4 regions of the Streptomyces sp. NPDC104309 genome follow, and region 4 is predicted to be linked to each of the others. Evidence: riboswitches for the same ligand, from Rfam matches in the RefSeq annotation. Region 4 holds a riboswitch; each other region holds the start of a gene.

The links. Region 4 has a riboswitch for cobalamin ahead of ACZ68L_RS22285 (CbtB domain-containing protein). Riboswitches for the same ligand answer to the same signal wherever they lie in the genome.
Region 1: linked by a shared signal. The riboswitch ahead of ACZ68L_RS19720 (prenyltransferase/squalene oxidase repeat-containing protein) and the one ahead of ACZ68L_RS22285 (CbtB domain-containing protein) in region 4 are both predicted to bind cobalamin.
Region 2: linked by a shared signal. The riboswitch ahead of ACZ68L_RS39960 (ATP-binding cassette domain-containing protein) and the one ahead of ACZ68L_RS22285 (CbtB domain-containing protein) in region 4 are both predicted to bind cobalamin.
Region 3: linked by a shared signal. The riboswitch ahead of ACZ68L_RS11970 (ABC transporter substrate-binding protein) and the one ahead of ACZ68L_RS22285 (CbtB domain-containing protein) in region 4 are both predicted to bind cobalamin.

Annotation. Positions count from the first base shown of each region.
Region 1 covers NZ_JBVJMV010000012.1:183,041-187,090, forward strand. The annotation lists gene ACZ68L_RS19715 (MBL fold metallo-hydrolase) at 197-1,252, shown strand; cobalamin riboswitch at 1,497-1,631, shown strand; gene ACZ68L_RS19720 (prenyltransferase/squalene oxidase repeat-containing protein) at 1,740-3,014, shown strand; gene ACZ68L_RS19725 (SCO2322 family protein) at 3,011-3,697, shown strand; gene ACZ68L_RS19730 (energy-coupling factor transporter transmembrane component T) at 3,694-4,050, shown strand, end outside.
Region 2 covers NZ_JBVJMV010000051.1:36,792-40,841, forward strand. The annotation lists gene ACZ68L_RS39950 (cytochrome P450 family protein) at 1-269, opposite strand, end outside; gene ACZ68L_RS39955 (PRC and DUF2382 domain-containing protein) at 835-1,917, shown strand; partial or broken gene ACZ68L_RS39960 (ATP-binding cassette domain-containing protein) at 2,012-2,329, opposite strand; cobalamin riboswitch at 2,376-2,564, opposite strand; gene ACZ68L_RS39965 (beta-ketoacyl-[acyl-carrier-protein] synthase family protein) at 2,645-3,868, opposite strand; gene ACZ68L_RS39970 (acyl carrier protein) at 3,865-4,050, opposite strand, start outside.
Region 3 covers NZ_JBVJMV010000006.1:330,788-334,837, reverse strand. The annotation lists gene ACZ68L_RS11980 (HAD-IC family P-type ATPase) at 1-377, opposite strand, end outside; gene ACZ68L_RS11975 (hypothetical protein) at 496-1,029, opposite strand; cobalamin riboswitch at 1,192-1,343, shown strand; gene ACZ68L_RS11970 (ABC transporter substrate-binding protein) at 1,383-2,369, shown strand; gene ACZ68L_RS11965 (FecCD family ABC transporter permease) at 2,366-3,421, shown strand; gene ACZ68L_RS11960 (ABC transporter ATP-binding protein) at 3,418-4,050, shown strand, end outside.
Region 4 covers NZ_JBVJMV010000014.1:217,382-221,431, reverse strand. The annotation lists gene ACZ68L_RS22295 (GNAT family N-acetyltransferase) at 228-737, shown strand; gene ACZ68L_RS22290 (CbtA family protein) at 851-1,621, opposite strand; gene ACZ68L_RS22285 (CbtB domain-containing protein) at 1,650-1,865, opposite strand; adenosylcobalamin (AdoCbl) riboswitch at 1,911-2,004, opposite strand; gene ACZ68L_RS22280 (histidine phosphatase family protein) at 2,127-2,756, shown strand; cobalamin riboswitch at 2,782-2,999, shown strand; gene metE (5-methyltetrahydropteroyltriglutamate--homocysteine S-methyltransferase) at 3,165-4,050, shown strand, end outside.

The sequences.
Region 1 (4,050 bases), on a different contig from region 4:
CGTCCCGCGAGCCGGCGGCGGCCGTCCCGCGGTCTCGTGCGCGCCGAACTCCCCGGGTGCGCCGGGCAGATGGGTGTACGGACAGATGGTCGACCAGGGCTACTACTGAAACAAGTTCTCGTTACAGTGGGCGCGGTGCGCCGCACGGCCGTACGTCCGGTGCGCCGACCAGGCCTCGACGAGAGATGGGGAGCCCATGACGCAGGTGACCGACCATGGCGGGGGCGTGCACAGCATCAAGGTCCCCATCCCGGACAATCCGCTCGGCCACACCCTCGTCCATGTCCTCGACACCGATCGCGGGCCGGTCCTGATCGACACGGGCTGGGACGATCCGGAGGCGTGGGACACCCTCACCGCCGGGCTCGACGCGATCGGTACGGGCATCGGCGACATCCACGGGGTGGTCATCACCCACCACCACCCCGACCACCACGGCCTCTCCGGTCAGGTGCGCGAGGCGTCCGGGGCCTGGATCGCCATGCACGCGGCGGACGCCGCGATCGTGCGCCGCACCCGTGAGGCCCGGCCCGGCACCTGGCTGTCGTACCTCCTGACGAAGCTCACCGCCGTCGGTGCGCCCCAGGAGCATCTCGCACCGCTGCGGGCCGCGGTCGAGGACGGCCGGATGCGCACCCTGCCGGGGCTGCGGTCCGCGCTCCCGGACCGGGAGATCGTTCCGGGCGAGCTCCTCGGCCTGGCGGGCCGCGAACTGCGGGCGATCTGGACTCCGGGACACACGCCCGGTCATGTCTGTCTGCATCTGGAGGAGGAGCATCCGGGGAATCTGCCGGGCCGGGGACGGCTGTTCTCGGGAGATCATCTGCTGCCGGGGATCAGCCCGCACATCGGGCTGTACGAGGACCCGGACGCCGCGCCGGGCACCGCCCCTTCCGCCGGGGGAGACCCCATCGGTGACTACCTCGGCTCGCTGGAGCACATCGGCCGGCTCGGCGTGGCGGAGGTGCTGCCCGCCCATCAGTACGCGTTCACGGACGCCGCGGGGCGGGTACGGGAGCTCCTGGACCATCACGAGGAACGCCTCACCGGACTGCTCAAGCTGCTGGCCACGCCGCTCACGCCGTGGGAGCTGGCCGAGCGGATGGAGTGGAACCGGCCGTGGGAGCAGATCGCGCACGGTTCGCGGAACATCGCCGTCTCGGAGGCCGAGGCGCATCTGCGGCGCCTGGTCAGGCTGGGGCGCGCGGAGGCGGTGGCGGGGAGCAAGCCGGTGACGTACATCGCGGTGTGAAGGGCGCGGCCGTCGCGGTGCGAAGGGCGCGGCAGGCCGCCGGGCAGCGGGCCGCCGGGCAGGGGGCTCGTTCGCCCTCTCCCCGGCACCCCGGCTCCCGCACGGGCCCGGTTCGCATACGGGCCCGGCTTCCGGCGAACGCGGTGAAGCCGTCGCCCGCCGGGACCCTCGGGGCCGCGACGAGCCGACGCGCCCGTCCCGTCCGGAACGAGCCCCAGGGACGGCCCCGGAACCCGTCCGGCCCCGCCCGGTAGAGTGTGCGGGTCGTCATCATGCCCGTTCAGGGGGAAGCCGGTGCGAATCCGGCGCTGACCACGCAACCGTGAACCGTCGTCGCAGACGGTGAGCCGGAATGCCCTGTCCGCGGTCGTGACCGGCTCACGACCACCGGAACCCCGGTGGTCGGCACCGTCGAGGTATACGGAGCCGGAGCCTGGTGCCTGAGCGTGCCTGTGCCCGGTTCCCCACAGGAGAGGCACCGCCCACCATGACCGTACGCCGCAGCGCGGCAACGCTCGCCGCCACCGCCGCCGTGCTCTGTGCGGCCGCTGCCCCGGTCGCGGTGGCGGCGCCGTCCCCCTCCCCCTCGCCGTCCCTCGCCCTGCCGTCCGGGCTGTACGGCACGAAGGACCCGACGTACGACGGTGTCTGGCGGCAGTCGCTGGCCTTTCTCGCCCAGCGTCTGGAGGGCGTCACGCCCGCCACGAAGTCCGTGGACTGGCTGATCGCCCAGCAGTGCGGCAACGGCGCCTACGCCGCGTACCGGCCCGACGTCTCCCAGCCCTGCACCGAGAAGACCGTGCTGGACACCAACGCCACCGCGGCCGCCGTCCAGGCGTTCGTCGAGGTGGGCGGGCACCGCGACACCGTGAACAACTCGGTCCGCTGGCTGAAGTCCGTACAGAACGAGGACGGCGGCTGGGGCTACACCGCCGGCGCGCCCAGCGACGCCAACTCCACCTCGCTGGTGATCGGCGCCCTCGCCCGGCAGGGCCAGCGGCTCGCGGACATCACCACCCCGGGCGGCAAGACCCCCTACTCCCCGCTGCTCGCGCTCGCGATCCCGTGCGGCGGCAAGGACGGCGGCGCCTTCGCCTACCAGCCCGACAAGGCCGGCAAGCTCGCCGCCAACGCGGACGCCACCGCCGCCGCCGTGCTCGGCGCGATGGGCAAGGCCCTGGCCGTCGGGAACAACGCCGCGGTCAAGGGGACCAGCTGCCACCCGGGGTCCGGTCTCACGCCCGAGCAGGCCGCCCAGAACGGCGCCCACTACCTCGCGAACACCCTCGCCACGAGCGGCCACCTCGACCTGGCCCCGATGCCCGGCGCCACCGACACCACCCCGCAGCCCGACTTCGGCAACACCGCGGACGCGGTCGTCGCCCTGTCCGCCGCGGGCCACCAGGACAAGGCCGCCAAAGCCATGGCCTGGCTGAAGAAGAACTCCGGCCCCTGGGCCGAGCAGAACGGCCCCGCCGCCTACGCGCAGCTGGTCCTGGCCGCGCACGCGACCGGCGCCGACGCCCGCGACTTCAACGGCGTCGACCTGGTCGACCGGCTGAACGCGACCGGTCCCGCGCCCGCGGCCGTCACGACGCCCGACCCGTCGGCCGACACCGGGTACGAGGCCACGGAGAAGGACCAGGTGCACAGCGGCGACGACGTGATCGGTGGCGTGTGGTGGTTCATCGGCATCGGCCTCGTCGTCGCCGCGGCCGCGGCCTTCCTGATCAGCGGCCGGCGCAAGAACCGGCAGCTGTGAGGCGCGCGGGAAGGGCCACCGCGCTGCTGGTGGCCCTGGGCGCCGTCCTGGCCGTGCTCGGCGCGGGGACGGCCCAGGCGGCCGGGTACCGGTACTGGTCGTTCTGGGAGGGCTCCGGCACCGGCTGGACGTACGCCACCCAGGGCCCGTCCCTGGTCCGGCCCGACGACGGCACGGTGCAGGGCTTCCGGTTCTCGGTGAGCGAGGACTCCCAGGACTCGGCGAAGCCGCGCCGCTCCCCCGACTTCGCGAAGATCTGCGCGGACACCCCGGCCGAGGCCGGCACCAAGCGGATCGCGCTGGTCATCGACCCGGGCACGGCGGCGGACGCCCCGGCCGGCGAGACGCCGCCCGCGCCGCGCACCGCGTGCGCGCGGGTCGCCCCGGACGCGAGCACCGCCGAGGCACTCGCCTCGGTGGCCAAACCGCTGCGGTACAGCAGCGACGCGTTGCTCTGTGCCATCTCCGGCTATCCGGGCTCGGGCTGTGGGGAACAGGTCGCGGGCGACGGGCACGCGAAGCCCTCCGCTGCGGCGTCCCCGGGCGCCTCCGCCCCCGCTGCCGCCTCCGCCGGTTCGGGCGGCTCCGGTGGCGGGCCGTCCGCCGGGGTGCTCGTCGGCGTCGGCGCCGTTCTCGTCCTCGGCATCGCCGCAGTCGTGCAGGCCCGCCGCCGCCGCGGATGACCGCCCCGACCAGCGGCCGGGTGACCGGCGCCACCGGCACCGTCCGGCCGCGCCGGCCGCTGCGCGCCCCCGGGACGACCCGGAGCAACGCCCTGCCCGCCGGGGCCTGGTGGCTGTGGGCGCTCGGTCTCGCCACCGCCGCGTCCCGGACCACCAATCCGCTGCTGCTCGGGCTGCTGGTGGGGGTCGCGGGCTATGTGGTCGCGGCCCGCCGCACGGACGCGCCGTGGGCCCGTTCGTACGGGGCGTTCATCAAGATCGGGCTGTTCGTCGTCGGTGTGCGGCTGGTCTTCTCCGTCTTTCTCGGTTCGCCGATCCCCGGGACGCATCCGCTGTTCACGCTCCCCGAGGTG
Region 2 (4,050 bases), on a different contig from region 4:
CGCCGGTGGTCCTCGCCGTCGGCCGTCGTCATGCCCCGCACGGTCGCGAATGTCTTCAGCGGCCAGCCGTCGGGGATGCGTCCCTCGGCCAGCTCGGTGAAGTGGCGTGCGTCCTTGGCCACGTCGGGGTGGGCGAGGAACTCCTTGAGCGCCTCGTGTCCGAGGACCGCCATCCCGGCCACGTCGCCCGGGAGCACGACGGATGCCACGGCTCCTCGGGCGAGCAGCCCGGCGTTGTCCGCGTGCGGGCAGCCGCCGGCCGGGTCCATGCGGTACGGGGTGCTGGTCAACGGGGACTCTCCTGACGGTCGTCGGCCGGTGGGCGGTACCCGAGGGCGATGGGGACGGCAACCCGTTCGATTTCGCCGATCCTAGGGGCGATGCCGTCGACGGGAAGGGCTGTTGTCCCGAACGGGGACACCTCGGTATGCGAACGGGGCCCCGCTCGGTCCCGTCATGGGGCGGTACGCCCCGCGCGCGCGGATTCGCGGTCCGGCGGCACGCCCGGCACGGCGCGCGGACGCCCGGTATCGGGTCGACCGTCCGCGGTCGCCCGGAAGCGTGCGGCGCCTCGACGCATGTCCGGCCGCCGCTCGGGTGGGGCGCACGGCGCACACCCGCCACGCCTCCGCACCTCACCCGATTGGCCTAACGCGGGAGCGGCGTGCGCACCGCCGTGACGGGCGGCCAGCGCCGAGGCGCCGAGCATGCGGGGGACGGGCTCCGCAGGTGGGGAGGTTGCAGCGTCCATCCGGGTGAGGCGCGATGGAAATCGGACGCGCCTCCCCTGATGGACCCAGCCACAGGACGCGCCCAGGCGAGGAGGAATCGGTCATGGGAGCCGCTGACGGTTTCACGGATTCCGGAGAGCTCGACGGCCTGACGGTGTACGACAACGCCGGCGAGAAGATCGGCAGTGTGGGCCGGGTGTATGTCGACGACAACACCGGCCGCCCGGACTGGATCACGGTGAAGACCGGCCTGTTCGGCATGAAGGAGAGTTTCGTGCCTCTTGCGGGGGCTCGTCGTGTGGGCTCCGACCTGCACATCTCACATCCGAAGGACCGCGTCAAGGAAGCCCCCCGGGTGGACGCGGACGCGCATCTGTCGGTGGCGGAGGAGGAAGAGCTCTACCGCCATTACGGCCTTGCCAGAAACACCACCGCCAGGCTCAGTGGCCGCGCGGACACCGGGAGGACGACGTCCGGGACCGGCACCACGGCCATGGGCGCGGCGGGAGCCGCCGGAGCCGGAGCCATGGGCGAGGCCGGCACCGGGCGCACGACCGGGAGCGACAGGCCGACCGCGGCCGGAACCCCGGCAACCGGCGCCGGCACCCCCCGGGCCACCACGTCACGGACGAGCGGCCTGGCCGGCGCGGGCACCGGTACGGGCTCGGGCACTCGCGGCGATGCCGGGACGGCCGGCGCGGCCCGTCCACTCGTCGGCGCCGGGGCGGGTTCCGAGCGGTCCGCCGCCGACCTGGGCGGCAAGGAGGAGCTGATCCGCTCCGAGGAGCAACTGCTCATCGGCACCGAGGAGTACGAGAGCGGCAAGGCCCGTCTGCACAAATACGTCGTCACCGAGAACGTCACCAGGACGGTGCCGGTGACGCACGAAGAGGTGCGGGTGATCCGTGAACCCCTTCAGCCCGGCGACAGGTCTGCGGCGGGGCGTTCGGACATCCGTGAGCAGGATGTCGAGCTCACTCTGCACGCCGAGCGTGCCACGATGCGCAAGGAGACGGTGCCCGTCGAACGGGTCCGCATGGAGACCAAGCGGGTGACCGAGCAGAAGGAGATCTCCGCCGAACTCCGCAAGGAGCAGATCGACTACGCCGACAGCAAGGGCATCGGTTCCAAGGACATCGGTGGCAAGGACCTGGGCGGCGAGTTCGGCCGGGGACGCCACCGCTGACCCCGCACACCGTGGCGTACCGCCGCGGCGCAACCATGAGTGAGGGGCGGACCCGTGTGTGCCGGGGTCCGCCCTCTCGCTGTCGGCGGCCGGGGCGCTCGGGCACGAAGCGCACCGAGGGCCGCCCGTCGGGGCCGTCCGGAGCGACCCGCGCGCTGACCCGGTAGACATCGGCGATGAGTTCCTCGGTGATCACTTCCGAGGGGGTTCCGGCGGCCACCACGCGCCCCTGCTTCATGACGACGATCCGGTCGCAGAACATCGCGGACAGATTGAGGTCGTACAGAGCGATCACACCGGTGAGGGGCAACGAGGCGATCAGTGACATCAGTTCCAGCTGGTGCTGGATGTCCAGGTGGTTCGTCGGCGCGTCGAGCAGCAGTTCACACGGTTGCTGGGCCAGTGCGCGCGATCTGGGCCCATACGCGGAGCCCGTTGTACGGCGTCCCGCGCCGGGTACCGGACCGCAGGTGCCGGCAGGTCTTCGGACTCGGGTTCCTGCGGACGAAACGCCTTCCCAGGACACCCGAGGGTGCTCCCAGTGGCCGTGGCCCCGCCCGCCCCCCTCACCGCTGCGCGTCAGTTCCGGATTCTCGCCGGATTCCCTGGCCCCTTCGTGGAGTTCGACTGGCTCCGGCCAGCCATCACGGGCCTCTGCTCAGCTCACGGGCGGTGTTGTGGCCGGTGGTACGCCGGGCCGTTTCCCGTCGCACCACCTGCCTGGTGCCTACGGGCGCTGAAGAGCGATCACGGCGTTGTGTCCGCCGAATCCGAAGGAGTGACTGACGGCACGCCGGATGGGCTGCCGCAGCGGGGACTTGGTGACGCAGTTGATGTCGAACTCGGGCGCCGGTGCGTCCAGATTGGCGATCGGCGGCACGACCGCGCGTTGCAGCGTCAGGACGGTCAGTCCGGCCTCGATCGCCCCGGCCGCCCCCATGCAGTGCCCCAGGACGCCCTTCGGGGCGGTGACGGGCGGCCGGTGCGGATAGACCCGGGCGATGAGGGCGGCCTCGGTGGCGTCGTTGACCGGGGTGGCCGTGCCGTGTGCGTTGACGTGCTCGACGTCCTCTGCCGCCCAGCCCGCGTCGCGCAGCGCGATCTCCACCGCCTTGCGGGCCACCGCGCCGGACGGATGCGGACTGATGGGATGGTGGGCGTCGGTGGTGGCCCCGGTGCCCGCGACCAGCGCCCGCGGTGCCGCCCCTCGGGCGCGGGCGTCGTCCGCCCGTTCCAGCACCATGACGGCGGCGCCCTCACCCATGACCAGCCCGGCCCGGTCGGCCGCGAAGGGCCGGCACTGCCCGGCAGCGTCGCCGTCCCGCCGGGCCCCGGCTCCGGATCGGGCGAACCCGGCCATGGCGGCCGGGTAGACGATCGACTCGGTGGCTCCGGCGATCGCGATGTCGCACTGCCCCGTGATCAGCAGATCGCGGGCGACGGACAGGGCGGTGACGCCGGACGAACAGGCCGTGCACGGCGCCAGGCTGGGACCGGTGGCCCGCAGCTGGATCGCGATCTCGGCCGCCGGCATGTTCGGAATGGTGAGCAGGATGCCCGACGGAGAGGTGGCGTCGGGTCCGAGCCGGTCGAGCACGACGGCCTGCTCGGTCAGTGAGGCGGAGCCCCCGCTGCTGGTGCCGACGACCACCGCGACCCTGCCGCCCTCCCACTCCGCCGGGTCGAGCCCGGCGTCGGCGACCGCCTCCCGGGCGGCGAGAACGGCGAACTTGGTGTACCTCCCCATCCGGAACGAGGTGCGGCCGCCGATCTCGGCGTCCAGATCGATTCCGTCGACCGTGCAGGCGAAATCGATCGCGCAGCCTTCGAGCGCCGCGACGGTACGCACCGGCGAGATCCCGGCACACACACCCTTCCAGGTGGATTCGGTGTCGTTGCCGACCGGGGTGATCATGCCCAGGCCGGTGACGGCGATGACGGGCCTGTTCATCGGGCGTTGCTCATCGGTGCCGCGCTGCTCGCCGGCGCCCCGCCGCCGGCCCCGTCGACGAAACGCGTGATCTCGGCCAGGGTGGCGCCCTTGGGGAGCGTGTCGAAGTCTCCCCGGCCGCCCAGCGTCTCCCTGATGAGCACGGCGAACTCGGCGACGGCGAGGGAGTCCATCTCCAGGCT
Region 3 (4,050 bases), on a different contig from region 4:
CAATAGGCGCTCACCACGTCGGGGTGCTCGCACAGCTCGGAAGCAACCTTCGCGGCCGCGTCCTCAAGACGCGCCACAGACTTCAGCGGAGCGTCCGGGGAGTGGTGCAGGGCGAGGTGCATACGCGATGCGGCGTGCCAGTACCCGACCTGAGGAGCCATGGCATTTCGGGCAGCCCTGCCGAACAGCAGCCCCGCCCTCGACACGGCCGCCGCGCCACCTACCGCACTCCGCACACCGGCGCTGACGATCTCGGTAGCCACGTGCCCCGCCGCCGACGCCGATGGTGTCATACGGCGAGTGGCCCGGACCGGGGCAGTGGCAAGAGCGCTGCTCAGCTCTGCAACGGGCAACAGGGGCAGCAAACGCGACAGCATCTCTCACCTTCACGGGCTCGTCGTCAGGCCGTTGTGCGGGACCGGGCCTTCGAGCCCGAGAGTGAGCGAACCTGCCACCCGGCGACGGGCAGCGGGCGATCAAGCACGCTGAGGGTGTTCAGCTCTTCTTCCGCCCGGCTGCCGCAGGCTTTCGCGCGCTGCCGCGCTGCCCGGACGGGCCGGCCTTCGCCTTCCCTTTCGCGCCGGTCGCCTTCGTCGACGTCTTGGCCGAAGCCTTCGCCGGCGACTTGGGCTTCCGCGAAGCCGTCGAAGCGGTCGACGCCTTGGCCGACCGGGCCGCCTGCTTGGCCCGCAGCCCGTGACCGGCACCTGCCGACTCCTCGGTCACGTCCTCACGGCGCGGCTGGGTCAGCCACACCACCGCGGCGCCTGCGACCGCCACCGGCCACTCGATCAACCCCACCGCACCGAGCAGACCGGCTCCGGCGTACGCCGTGACCCGCCGGGCGTGCGGCGAGACGACTCCGACGGAGTCCAGTACGCCGTCGAAGACACCCTTGACCACCTCGACACCCGGGACTCTGTCCACGACCGTCGTCATGGTCTCCATGGGGTGTGCCAAAACGTCCTGGACGGGATGCGTCGCCGGCTTCGTATCGCCGGAGCGTCGTCCAGCGGCCTTCACAGCCATGATCGCTCCTTCCGAAAGGCTGGCGAGGCGGACAGCGGCGCGCTGCCGTATCCCTCACCTTCCGACCTATCGTGTCAAACGTCCGCATACCCGGCAACGCTGATGGAGCCGAATGGGTACGCAGCGTAAACGCGCGGTGTACGGACAGGCTCGTTGTACTGACGGGCTCGCTGATTCCGCGGTCTGACAGACTGGGCCCCGAAATCTCAGGCGACGCGCGTCAGGAAACCGGTGTGAATCCGGTACGGTCCCGCCACTGTGACCGGGCTGCAGCAGCCCGGAAGCCAGACACTGGCCGCGCCGCCTTCTCCGTACAGCCAGGGGACGAGGACATCCCCCGGAAAGGCTCGGTCATGCTCCGGATCCGCCATGTACCACTCGCGCTCATACCGCTGCTTCTGCTGCCGCTCACCGGCTGTGGCTCCGGCACGGGCGGCGAGGGCAGGACAGAGGCCGCACCGGCCGCCGACGGTTTCCCCTACACGGTCACCAACTGCGGTACGAGGACGACCTTCGACGCCCCGCCGAAGCGGGCTGTCACCATGAACCAGCACGCCACCGAGATCATGCTGGCCCTCGGGCTCCAGGACCGGCTGGCCGGGACGGCCTACCTGGACGACAGCATCCTGCCGAAGTACCGGTCCGCATACGCCACAACCAAGGTGCTCGCGAAGGAGTACCCCTCCAAGGAGGTGCTGCTCGGTGCCAACCCCGACTTCGTCTACGGCGGTTACAGCAGCGCCTTCGACAAGGCCAGGGGCCAGGACCGGGCGGGGCTCCGGAAGAGCGGCATCAACACCCGGCTGAACATCGAGTACTGCACCAAGGGCAAGGTCGGTATCGATCAGCTCGCCACCGAGATCACCCAGGTCGCCAGGACCTTCGGCGTACCGGAGCGCGGCAGGAAGCTGATCGCCGAGGAGCGGCAGAAGATCAGGGCGGTCGAGACAGAGCTCAAGGGCTCCTCACATCCCTCGGTGTTCGTGTACGACTCCGGCGACAGCTCCGCGTTCACGGCGGGCGGCAACGGCATCGGCAACGAGATCGTCCGGCTCGCCGGGGGCAGGAACGTCTTCGCGGACCTCGATGGCACCTTCGGCGACGTGTCCTGGGAGCAGGTCATCAAGCGCAGGCCCGAGGTGGTCGTGATCTACGACTACGGCGGCACCACGGTCGCGGCCAAGAAGAAGCGGCTGCTGAACGACCCGGCGCTCGCGGACGTACCGGCGATCAGGAACAAGAGGTTCGCGGTACTCCCGCTGTCCTCGGCCGTGCTCGGCGTCCGGGTCGCCGACGCCGTGCAGGACCTGGCCGGGCAGCTGCACCCCGGTACCCCGTGAGCGCGGAGTCCGCCCGCCCCCGCCTGAAGGCCGTCCTCCGCTCGACACCCGTCGTGATCGGCGTCCTCACGGTGCTGCTGCTCGCGGCGGCGGTGGCCGGCCTGGCGCTCGGCCCGGTACGGATTCCGCCGGGCGAGGTGGTGCGTACGGTGCTGGGCGGCGAACGCACCGGCGCGTACCAGACGATCGTGTGGGAGGTACGGCTGCCCAGGGTGCTGCTCGGGGTCGTCGTCGGCGCCGGGCTGGCCCTGTCGGGCGCGGTGCTCCAGGCGCTGGTGCGCAACCCGCTGGCCGATCCGTTTCTGCTGGGCGCCTCCTCCGGGGCGTCGGCGGGCGCCGTCGTGGTCATCGTGCTGGGGGTCGGCGCCGGTGCCGCCGCCGATGTGGCGCTGCCCGCCGCCGCGTTCGCCGGGTCCATGGCCGCACTGGTCGCCGTCTACGCGATGGCCCGGCGCGGCGGCACCATGACGACCGGTCGGCTGATTCTGGCCGGGGTGGCGATCCAGTATGTGCTGTCCGCGTTCACCAGCCTGATTCTGGTGCTGTCCTCCCGGGCCGAGCAGGTGCGGGCGATCCTGTTCTGGACCCTGGGCGGCCTGGGCGGCGCCCGCTGGGACGAACTGGCCCTGCCCGCCGTGGTATTGGGCGTCGGGGCCGTACTCCTGATCAGCCTGGCCCGTCCGCTGGATCTGCTGCTGACCGGGGAGGAGGGGGCCCGCAGCCTCGGCCTGGACCCCGGACGTTTCCGGGGCGGGGTCTTCGTGCTGGTGTCGCTGATCGTCGGCGTACTGGTCGCCTACAGCGGGGCGATCGGCTTCGTCGGCCTGATGATCCCGCACGCCGCCCGGCTGATCGTCGGCGCGTCCCACCGCAGACTGCTGCCGGTGACCGCGCTCGGCGGGGCGGTCTTCCTGCTGCTGGCCGATCTGCTGGCGCGGACTGTGGCGGCCCCCGAGGAGATTCCCGCCGGGGTGGTCACCGCACTGGTGGGCGGCCCGTTCTTCCTCTGGCTGCTGCGCCGTTCCAGCCGTACCGAAGGGATCACCGGATGAGCCCGGCGCCGTCCCCGGCGGCGCTCGCCGCCGACGGGATCAGCTACGAGGTGGCCGGCCGCACCCTGCTCGACGGGGTCGCGCTGGACGCCGCCCCCGGCGAGACGGTCGGCCTGGTCGGGCCGAACGGCAGCGGCAAGACCACCTTTCTGCGCTGTGTGTACGGCGCCCTGCGCCCCGCAGCGGGGCGGGTCCTGCTGGACGGGGCGGACGCCGCGGCCCTCGGTGTGAAGGAACGGGCGCGGCGTGTCGCCGTCGTACCGCAGGACAGCCCCGGCGCCTTCGGCCTGACCGTGCGCGAAGTGGTGGCGATGGGCCGCAGCCCGCACAAACGGTTCTGGGAGCAGGACGACGCCGACGACGCCCACCGCATCGACCGGGCGCTGCGGCGTGTCGGCGCAGTGGCCCTGGCCGACCGGCGGTTCGAGGAACTGTCCGGCGGGGAACGGCAACGGGCCCTGATCGCCCGCGCCCTGGTCCAGGACCCGGGACTGCTGGCGCTCGACGAGCCCACCAACCATCTGGACATCCGCTACCAGCTGGAGATCCTCAGCCTGGTGAGGACGCTGGGCACCACCAATCTGCTGGTGCTGCACGACCTCAACCTGGCCGCTTCCTACTGCGACCGG
Region 4 (4,050 bases):
ACGGTGCTCCCCGTTCCAGGCGGCTGGTGCGTTCACCAACCCGACGTGATCAACGCCAACACCAGGAAGTTAGCAACGCTACCTCGTTCGTAGCAGCGCTACGCGCAGCGCTCTCCCGGCCCCACAGGACCCCGCACGACCCCGTCCCGCCGCTCGCCGCTCGCCGGACACTCGTCCCGGACAATCCGGATGCCGTCCGCCCGCCCCTCGTGATACTTCACTCGGTCATGACCGATCTTGAGACTCCCCGCCTCCTGCTCCGCCTGATGAGCGCCTCCGACGCCTTGCGGGTAATGGCGGGCACACCGGGCGAGGGGGCCGACTGGGCGCCGGGATACCCGTCCGCCGGCGAGACGGCCGCGGCGGAGCGCTTCCTCGACGCCTGCGCGACGACGGGTGATCCCAGCCCGTTCGGCTCGTACGAGATATGTCGCCGTGAGGACGGAGTCGTGATCGGCGGGCTGGGATTCCACGGCGCCCCGGACGAGAACGGGCACGTCACGATCGGCTACGGCCTCGTTCCCTCGGTTCAGGGAAGGGGTTACGCCTCCGAGGCGCTGCGGGCGCTGCTGCTGTTCGCCCGCGAGCAGGGGGTGATCTGTGTCCACGGTGACACCGACCTGGACAACCTCGCGTCGCAGCACGTCATGACAGCCGTCGGCATGCGCCTGGTGAAGGAGGACGCGAAGCTGAAGTACTACCGGATCGACTGGGGTCGACAGGGCAAGGAGCAGTGAGTACGCGACCGTCCGTTCCCCGGGGACGGCCGCGCCTGGCAGGACGGCGGAACCCGCCGGGGAGGCTCCCGGCGGGTTCCGATGTCCGCTGGTGGTGAGTAGTGGTACGCCGGTCAGCCGGCTGCGGCGGCCCGGTTCGCCGTACCGCCTCCCGTCGCGACGGTGCCGGCCCTCGGTACGAGAAGCCGTTCCGTCAGGTGGCCGAAGACGAGACCAAAGGTCACCCAGAGGGTGGCCTGTACCGCGAGGGTGGCGAGCCGGAACTCCCAGAGCAGGGTAGCCGGGAAATCCCTTCCCACCTCGTTGAACGACGGCAGGAACGCATAGGCGACCCCGATCACGACCGCGTAGGCGGCCGATGCGGCGATCGTCGCGTTCCAGTTGCCCAGGCGGGGAGCCAGCCGCTTGCCGAGGATGACGGCGGCGACCGCCAGCAGCACACTGAGGGCGACCATCAGGAAGAACAGGGCGGTGCGGCGGCCGATGGTGTCGGGGTTGCCGACGGCCGGCGGGTTGGCCGGGTACTTCAGGAACGGCACGACGTACACCGTCAGCAGGGCGGCACCCGCGATCAGGGCCGCCGTGGCCCGTGGGCCGAATCGGCCGATCCGGCCCAGGGCGTAGCAGAAGACGAGGGCGGCGATCCCGCCGATCGCCACACCGAAGACGAGCACACCGGTGGCAAGACCCGCGGTGGACTGCACGGCGCGGCTGACGAGTTCCTCACCGCCGCCGTGGTCATGACTGTGCGACTCTTCGAGGGCGATGGCCGCGTCCACCCGGGACTCACCGAGCAGGTAGGCGACGAGCAGCGCGAGCGCGCCCGCGGCGAGGCCGGCCAGCATGCCGCGGACGAGCAGGGCTCTGACAGATATGGAGTTCATGAGGTCTTCCCCAGGATCGGACGGTACGTCAGTGGCAGGGGAAACCGAGGAGATGGCGACCGTCGTGGACCCACTCGTGGACACCCTCGCCGGAGATGACCGCGGTGGCGCCCTGTTCCGCGCCGACGAAGTACAGCAGTACGAGCATGAGGATGCCGAAGAAGACCGCCCAAGGGGCGATGGACTTCAGGGAGATGGGGGTGATCGCCGGTACGGCGGTGGCGGGGGCAGCACTCTGTGCCATGGCAGAACCTCCTGAGGGAACACGCGTCCCGATCGTGGTGCCTGAGACGAAGGTGCTGGGTCTGACTTCCCGTACGGGTACGGGTACACAGTGGCGCGACCGTGCCGGATTCTCACCGGACTTCCGTCACACCTTCGTCATGTCCGTCGGACGATACCTCCTGGGAGCGGGCAGGGCCACGGTCCCGTCGGCGGGGCCGCGACGCCCGCATGCCATGGTGAGCGCACGCGAGAGGCCACGGTTCAGGGAGTTGACCGGTTCATGACGGTACAGGTGATGCTGATCTCACCGGCACTCAACGCCGCGCTGCGCGAGGCCCGCTTCGACGACGACGCCGCGCTCGACGCGGCCGGGGCCCGGCGGGCCCGCGCCGCCGCGGCGGCGGTGCCCTCGGCCGATCGGTATGTGCGCGGGCCGTCCGAACGGTGTGCCGGGACCGCCGACGCGCTGGGGTTGCGCGCCAGGCCCGAACCCGCGGTCCGTGGCTGGGACATGGGCCGCTGGAGCGGGCGGCGGCTGGCCGAGGTGAGCGGCGTCGAGCCGGACGCGGTGTCGCTCTGGATGACCGATCCGTCGGCGGCCCCGCACGGCGGCGAATCGTTGCTGGAGTTCTGCGCCAGGATCGGCGGCCTGCTGGACTCACTGGAGTCCGGGTACGGCGAGGAGGGCGGCCGTGTGCTGGCGGTCGTCGAGCCCGCCGTGGTGCGGGCGGTGGTCGTACGGGCGCTCGCTCTGCCGGCGGAGGCGTTCTGGCGGCTGGATGTCGCCCCGCTCACCCTGACCGGACTCAGCGGTCGGTCGGGACGGTGGAACCTGCGCTGCGGTCAGCCGCTGTCCCCCGCTCCGCGGCACCGGCATCCTCGCTCCGCCACCACTCCCCGGGACAACTGAGGTGCCGGCGACCGTAGTCAGCGCATAGTCTGATGGGGCAGCTGGTTCGCCCTGTCCGCCAGACAGGCGCGTCGCAAGAGGGAACCCGGTGGGAATCCGGGACTGCCCCGCAGCGGTGAGTGGGAACGACCGCCGTCATCAAGCACTGGACCCGAGACGGGCTCCGGGAAGCGACGGCCAGTAGGTGTCTCGTACGCGAGACGTGCCCGCGAGTCCGAAGACCTGCCACTGCCCGTGCGCGTCGGACGCGCACGGTGATCCCGGTGACCTCGTGGGCGGGTCGGCGTACGGATCGGGCAGGGCAGGCGCGTCGGCACGACGCGACGGTTCGGTCCGCTCCGTCCTCCCTTCGCGCCTTCGGCACGTCCCGGGGTCGTACCAGGACACACGCTCGCGAAGGAGAGTTCCGTGACCAGCAAGTCCGCAGCCGCGGCAGCCCGGGCCACCGTGTACGGCTGTCCCCGCCAAGGGGGAGACCGGGAACTGAAGAGGGCCGTCGAGGGGTACTGGAAGGGCCGTGTCACCGCGGCCGGCCTGCGGGAGACCGCCGCCGGCCTGCGCCGCGCCAACTGGCTCCGGCTCGTCGACGACGGCATCCACGAGGTACCGACCGGTGACTTCTCGTACTACGACCACGTACTGGACACCAGCGTGATGGTGGGTGCCGTACCCGCCAGGCACCGCGACGCCGTCGAAGCCGACGGGCTGGACGGCTATTTCGCGATGGCGCGCGGTACGCAGGACGTGGCGCCGCTCGAAATGACCAAGTGGTTCGACACGAACTACCACTACCTGGTGCCGGAGCTCGGTCCCGACACTGTCTTCACCGCCGACTCCACCAAGCAGGTCGCGGAGTTCGAGGAGGCGCTGGCCCTCGGGCTCAGCCCCCGGCCGGTGCTCGTCGGCCCGGTGACATATCTGTTGCTGGCCAAGCCCGCTCCGGGCGTCGCCGCCGACTTCGAACCGCTGACCCTGCTCGACCGGCTGCTGCCGGTGTACGCGGAGGTGCTGGCCGATCTGCGCGCGGCCGGTGCCCGGTGGGTGCAGCTCGACGAGCCGGCCCTGGTCCAGGACCGCACCGCGGCGGAGCTCAGCGCCACCGCACACGCCTACCGTTGCCTCGGCGCGCTCACCGACCGGCCGCGACTCCTCGTCGCCTCCTATTTCGACCGGCTCGGCGAGGCCCTCGGCGTGCTGGCGAAGGCACCGGTCGACGGACTCGCACTCGACTTCACGGGCCCGGCGTCCGCCAACCTGCCGGATCTCGCCGCGGTCGGCGGTCTTCCGGGCAAGC